DNA from 3 places in the Streptomyces sp. NPDC090083 genome. Region 1 is predicted to be linked to each of the others. Evidence: riboswitches for the same ligand, from Rfam matches in the RefSeq annotation. Region 1 holds a riboswitch; each other region holds the start of a gene.
What was found. A riboswitch is a leader RNA that binds a small molecule or an ion and turns the genes downstream of it on or off. The one in region 1 is predicted to bind cobalamin.
Positions count from the first base shown of each region.

Region 2: it holds a riboswitch for cobalamin, as region 1 does, so the genes downstream of both, ACIPTO_RS17340 (ABC transporter substrate-binding protein) here and metE (5-methyltetrahydropteroyltriglutamate--homocysteine S-methyltransferase) in region 1, are expected to answer to the same signal.
Region 3: it holds a riboswitch for cobalamin, as region 1 does, so the genes downstream of both, ACIPTO_RS20110 (DUF4430 domain-containing protein) here and metE (5-methyltetrahydropteroyltriglutamate--homocysteine S-methyltransferase) in region 1, are expected to answer to the same signal.

Region 1 covers NZ_JBIVED010000005.1:420,000-422,191, reverse strand. The annotation lists gene metE (5-methyltetrahydropteroyltriglutamate--homocysteine S-methyltransferase) at 1-1,082, opposite strand, end outside; cobalamin riboswitch at 1,227-1,446, opposite strand; gene ACIPTO_RS21315 (SDR family oxidoreductase) at 1,993-2,192, opposite strand, start outside.
Region 2 covers NZ_JBIVED010000004.1:473,672-475,863, forward strand. The annotation lists gene ACIPTO_RS17335 (iron chelate uptake ABC transporter family permease subunit) at 1-62, opposite strand, end outside; gene ACIPTO_RS17340 (ABC transporter substrate-binding protein) at 59-1,120, opposite strand; cobalamin riboswitch at 1,174-1,386, opposite strand; gene ACIPTO_RS17345 (SAM-dependent methyltransferase) at 1,517-2,192, shown strand, end outside.
Region 3 covers NZ_JBIVED010000005.1:146,678-148,869, reverse strand. The annotation lists gene ACIPTO_RS20115 (hypothetical protein) at 1-89, opposite strand, end outside; cobalamin riboswitch at 747-882, shown strand; gene ACIPTO_RS20110 (DUF4430 domain-containing protein) at 1,016-1,504, shown strand; gene ACIPTO_RS20105 (cobalamin-binding protein) at 1,523-2,192, opposite strand, start outside.

The DNA.
Region 1 (2,192 bases):
GCGAACGCCAGCCAGCGCAGGATCTGCGGGTCGATGTCCCGTTCGGCGGCCGCGTCGAGCGGCACGTGGAGCAGCGAGCAGGACGCGGCCACGTCGACGCGGTCGGCGAGACCCAGCAGGGTGCCGAGTGTGGACAGTGACTTCTGGAGGTCGTTGATCCAGATGTTGCGGCCGTTGACGACGCCGGCGACGAGCCGCTTGCCCGGGAGTCCGCCCGCCGCGGCCAGGTCGTCCAGGTTGGCGGCAGCGGCCTCGGTGAAGTCGAGGGCGAGCCCCTCCACCGGCGCCTTGGCGAGGACGTGCAGGGCGTCACCGAGCCGGTCGAAGTAGGAGGCGACCAGGATCTGCGGCCGGTCGGTGAGGCCCCCGAGATCGCGGTAGGCGCGCATGGTGGCGTTCAGTTCGGCGGGGGAGCGGTCCTGTACGAGGGCGGGCTCGTCCAGTTGCACCCACTCCGCGCCCGCCGCGCGCAGATCGGCGAGGATCTCGGCGTACACCGGCAGCAGCCGGTCCAGGAGGGTCAGCGGCTCGAAGTCGGCCGCGACACCCGGGGCGGGCTTGGCGAGCAGGAGGTAGGTGATCGGACCGACGAGGACCGGGCGGGCGGTGAGGCCCAGGGCGAGGGCCTCCTTCAACTCCGAGACCTGCTTGGCGGAGTCGGCGGTGAAGACGGTGTCGGGGCCCAACTCGGGTACCAGGTAGTGGTAGTTCGAATCGAACCACTTCGTCATCTCCAGCGGCGCCACGTCCTGCGTGCCGCGCGCCATCGCGAAGTACCCGTCCAGCGCGTCGAGTTCGACGGCGGCGCGGTGGCGGGCGGGGATCGCGCCGACCATGACGCTGGTGTCCAGGACATGGTCGTAGTAGGAGAAGTCGCCGGTCGGCACTTCGTCGATGCCGGCGTCCGTCAGATGCAGCCAGTTGGCGCGGCGCAGTTTTGCGGCGGTGGTCCGGAGGGCGTCGGCGTCGACGCGGCCCTTCCAGTAGCCCTCGATGGCCTTCTTCAGTTCCCGGCCCTGGCCCTGGCGGGGGTAGCCGTACACGGTCGACCGTGCTGCCGCGGCTGCGGACTTCGCTGTCACGGAAATCTCCTTCGCGAGATATCTCCCTGGATCCCGGTGGCGGGACGTGAGCGCGAAGGAACGTCAGATCGGAGCGGTGTCGTGTCCGCCGCCGATGTGCACGCCGACCCGCCCACGAGGTCACCGGAATTCCGTACGCGAATGCTTCGCGTGCGGGCAGGTGGCAGGTCTTCGGACTCGCGGGCACGTCCTCCGTACGGAGGACACCTACTGGCCGTCGCTTCCCAGGCCCTGTGTGGGCCCAGTGCGTATGACGGCGGTCGTTCCCGCTCACCGCTGCGGGGCAGTCCCGGAATCTCACCGGGTTCCCTCTTGCGACGCGTCCGTCTGGATGACGGGGCGAACCAGCTGCGTGGTCAGCCTACGCGGTGGCGCGGCGAAGGGAAGAGCGGAGTCCAGCATTCGGGAGCGGAGAGCGGTCTTGCCCGGTCCGGCGCCTGACGGGACCTGATGGGAGCAGGCACACGCAGGGGTCACCTTCCCTGGCAGTGGTCCCAAGTCTCCGCGCGGTGAGCCCAGTTGACGCCCGCGTCAGACGGTCCTCGCGACCATGCCCGTCCCCTCCAGGGCGCTGATCTCGTCGGCAGGGCCGCGCTGCCGTGCCCACGCCGCGCGGGAGGTGGGACGAGGCGGCGTGGGCGTACGCGGTATGCCGAGTGTCCTGCTGTCAATGGCGGCAAGAGGATCCGGCGGGCGACGGTGATGAACGCCTGCTGCACGGCAGCGTCGTAGCGGTCGTAGCCCGTCAGTCTCTTCCCGTCGCACCGTCCCACCGTGCCCTAGCGACAGCGCTTCCGCCTCCGTGGGCAGTGGGAGCTGAAGCTCGTCGCTCGTCGCTCGTTCAGATACGGAGCGACATCGCGAACGCAGAAGGAACACTCTGACTCCACGCAAGCCTTTCGTCGATTCCTCAGCCGGTGGTGCCGTCCTCCAACTGCGCGGCGACCCTGCGGGGTTCGCGGCCGAGCAGGGTGGCCAGCAGCGGGTCGACGCCGGCGAAGCGGCCTTCGCGGGCGGCCTGGTACCTGGTGAGCATCCGCCGTGCCATCGCCTCCGGCATGCCGTCCGCGACCTTGTCCGCGATCCATTCCTCGTCGTCCAGTACGACTC
Region 2 (2,192 bases), on a different contig from region 1:
GCGACGGAGACCACCAGCGCGACCAGTCCGCCGCCCGTCAACAGCAGGGTGCGGAGGGTCACTTGGCGAGTCCGAAGTCGCGCAGGCCGGCGGCGACCTGTTCGATCCCTTCGACGGTGCGGATGGAGGGGTTCATCGCCTGGCCGCTGAGCAGGATGTACCGCTTCTTCTTGACGGCGGTGAGGTTGCGGGTGGCGGCGTTGGTCTCCAGGAAGCGGATCTTCGCCTGGGCGGTCTCGGCGGTCTGCGACTTGCGGGTCAGATCGCCGAGGACGATGACGTCGGGGTCTCGGTCGGCGACGGTCTCCCAGTTGATCTGGGGCCACTCGTCGTGGGTGTCGGAGAAGGCGTTCCTGACGCCCACCGCCCGGGTGATGGCGCCGGGGGCGCCGCAGCAGCCGGCCAGGTAGGGCGACTGGGAGTTGGCGAACCAGTACATGAGGGAGGTGTCGGAGGCGTCAAGTCCCTTGGTGGCCTTGGTCACCCGCGCCTTCAGTCGCGTCACGAGCCGGTCGCCGCGTGCCTCGACGCCCATCGCCCGGGACAGGTCGCGTATCTCGCCGTAGACGGTGTCGAGGGTGAGCGGTGTGCTGCGCGAGCCGTCGCCGCCGCTGTCGTTGTCCTTGCCCGCGCAGTCGGCGGGCGAGACGTACGTCGGTACGCCCAGCTTCTCGAACTGTTCGCGGGTGGCGACTCCGCCCTTGCCGAGTGTCGAGACGAACGAGGCGGTGACGAAGTCGGGTTCGGCGTCGAGGACGTTCTCGAAGGAGGGGGCGTTGTCGGCGAGGCGCGGAACGGTCGCGTTGGCCTTCTCCAGGCCCTTGAGCACCGGGTCGGTCCAGGTGGCCGTGCCGGCCATGCGGTCGGCGAGGCCGAGGGAGAGCAGGATCTCTGTGGTGCCCTGGTTGAGCGAGACGACGTGCTGAGGGGCCGACTTGAGGGTGACCTTGTGCCCGCAGTCGGTGAGGGTGAGCGGGAATCCGGCCGCGGGCTTCTCCCTCTCGCCGTCGGCGCGGTCCTCCTCGGATCCGCCGCACGCGGTCAACAGCAGGGCGGGGGCGAGGAGAAGGGCCGCGGTACGGCGACGCAGCGGTACGGGGGTGGTACGGATCACGGGCACACCTTGCCTGTCGGGGCTCGAACGCGGAGCCTTGCCTACGAACTCCCCCTCGCCGAGGGCGGGAAGGCGCCAGCAGGTCTTCGGACTCGGGTTCGTCCGGACGGGGCGCCTTCCCGGTGTGTCACGTCCGGCCTCTTCGGCCGGCCCGCGCCGCACCAGTGGCGTCGAGTGCCCCGCCCGTCCCCCTCACCGCTGCGCGTCAGTTCCGGATTCGCACCGGATTCCCTGGCCTCGGTTGTGGCACGACTGGCGCGTACAACGTATCAAGATCGATGACCGGCACCCGTCACGGGGTCCGGCGGGCACGGAGGGACCAAGGAGGTCCGCGGCCGGGGCCTTCGGCGGTACGGTCGCTGGGACGCGGGAACTGGTTCGCTAGCTCACGGGAGAACCGACGTGACAGACGCAGGCTTCAGCGCGGCCGATGTGGACACCAGCAAGCCTCAATCGGCCCGTATGTACGACTACTTCCTCGGCGGCAAGGACAACTACCCGGTCGACGCGGCCGCCGCCGAGAAGGTCATCTCCTTGTTTCCCGCCGTCAGGGAGATGGCGCGGACGAACCGGGACTTCATGCACCGCGCCTCCCGGTCGCTGGCTGAGCGGGGCATCCGCCAGTTCCTGGATATAGGCACCGGAATACCGACCCGGCCGAACCTCCACCAGGTGGTCCAGGGGATCAACCCCAGCGCCCACGTGGTGTACGCGGACAACGACCCGATCGTCCTCCGCCATGCCGAAGCGCTCCTCCACAGCACCCCGGAGGGCAGCACCACCTACATCCAGGCCGATGTGCGCGAGCCGGGAAAGATCCTCGCGACGGCCAGGGACATCCTGGACTTCGACCAGCCGATCGCCCTGTCCCTGGTGGCGCTCCTGCACCTGGTCGCCGACGAGGACGAGCCCCGGCGCATCGTCGCCGAACTCCTCGACGCCCTGTCCCCCGGCAGTCACGTGGCCCTCTCCCACGCGACCGGAGACTTCGACCCGGAGACCTGGCAGCGCGTCGTCGAGGTCTACCGCCAGGGCGGCACGCCCGCGCAGGTACGCTCGCGCGACGAATTCGCCGGTT
Region 3 (2,192 bases), 270 kb from region 1:
GTGCCGTCGCCGTCCCATTCGCCCACGAGCTCCGCAGGAACGGATCCCGTCGGGACCGTGGCCGCCGGAGGATCGGGCTCGGCATCCACGGGAACCGATGCGGAGGCGGAAGACCCGGAAGGAGCAGAGGCAGAGGAGACCGATGAGGACCAACTGGGAGAGGGAGGTGGGGACGATGACGAGGACAGTGAGGGTGAGTCAGACCTGCCGCATCCCGCCAGGAGAACGACCGAGAACATGGCGCCCCCGGCGCACCACATCGCCACCTGACGCATGAATTCACCCCTTGTTCCGGCGGGTCCACTTGGCTTGAAGCTTGCTGGATCTGTCAACTCTCAGGAACCGTAACGGCGTCGGCCCTTCCTTTGTGGCCTCCGATGCAAGTGGTCGAATTTGGCGTACAGCTGCCAAAACGCTTCACCGAATCATTCACAAACGGCCTTTTCGTGAACCGGAATCTATAGAAGTCAACCCAAGAGCTCGTAGCGGGATCTTGTTGGGGCGTGCTGGCGGCGCGGGGCCGAGGTGATGATCGCCCGAAAGGGCGCGTGGTTGTACCAGTCACCGACGAACTCGCCACCGGCACTCATGTCGTGATCCTCGGCGAGGGCGAGCAAACACGCGTGCGTTCGGGATTGCCCCAGCCCTGCTCCCGTTGACGTTCCGGCCGACTGTCCGTCCAGGACACCGACGTCCGAACCGGTCCTGGTGCCGGTCCGTCAACTGGCCCTAGGATGCGGTGGTTTCAGCACGTGCAAGGCAACACCCGCACCATCCGTGTGCGACCGGGGGAAGCCGGTGTGAATCCGGCGCTGACCTGCAACCGTGTGCGGCCCGTCCGGGCCGTGAGTCGGGGAACCCGGCGTGCACTGTGTACCGCTTCCCACTGTCATGGTCCGCAGCGCGAAGCCGAGAGCCCTGGTCCGCCGACACCGGCCGGTCTTCACCGGCCTGTTCCGTGCGCGGCCCGCTCGGTGCCGGGTCGCGGGCCGCCCACGCCAGGAAGGCACCGACCTTGCGCCGTACATCCGCACGCCGCGTCCTGATCGCCACCACGACCCTCGGCCTCGCCCTCGTCTCCGCCCCGGCCGTCGCCCAGCCGGAGGCGGTCGGCGGCGCCAACGCCCCGGTCCGGGTGAGCGTGACCGTGCAGGGGCCGGACGGGCTCCTCTACAAGGGGAGGATCAGAACCAAGGGGCACGACGTGACGACCGCGACCGGCGGCACTCACCACTGCGACGGGACGAACGGCGGCGCGAACCCCAGCGCCGTCCCGACCCCGACGGCCGCGCTCGACGACGCCGCCCGCAAGCATCACTTCACGTGGGACGGCACCTGGTACGCCTCGTTCGACGACTACTCGGTCGACACCATCAAGAACGTCAGCGGCGGCGCCAGTGCCTACTGGAACATCTCCGTCAACGGCACGCCCACACCGGTCGGCGGCTGCCAGTTCAAGCTGAACGCCGGCGACAAGGTGGCCTTCACCTGGACCGCCTTCTGAGCAGAGGGGTTGCGAGGGTCACAGGGCGCGGGCCTCGGAGGCCGTGACCGGCTTTCCGGTCCGCACCCCGTGCAGGACGTGGGCCAGCACCTCCGCGCCGCGCACCACGCGCGGCCCCGGGCGGTTGAAATAGGACGGTCCGTCCAGCACCCAGACCCGGCTGTCGCGCACGGCGGGCAGTTCCGCCCAGCCCGGCAGCGCGGTCAGCAACTCCGCCTCTCGCAGGGTCCGTTCGGGCGGGAAGCCGCACGGCAGGACGAGCACCACGTCCGGTCGTGCGGCCCGCACCGCCTCCCACGTCATGGACTTGGTGTGTTCGCCCGGCGCGGCGAGCAGCGCCTCGCCCCCGGCCGCCGCGATCTGCTCGGGCACCCAGTGTCCGGCGGGCCACAGCGGGTCGAGCCACTCGATCGCCACGACCCGGGGACGGGACCGTCCGGCGACCGAGGCGCGGACGTGGTCCAGCCGCGTCCGCAGCTCGGCCCGCCGCTGCTCCGCGTGCGCCCGCACGCCGAGCAGCTCACCGACCGTGACCAGACAGTCCAGCACGTCGTCCAGGGTGCGTGGCTCCAGGCTCAGTACGCGGGTGTCCGCGTCCAGCAGCCGCACCGTTCGGCTGACCTTCTCGTACGACACCGCGCAGACATCGCACAGGTCCTGCGTGAGCACCACGTCGGGGCGCAGGGTC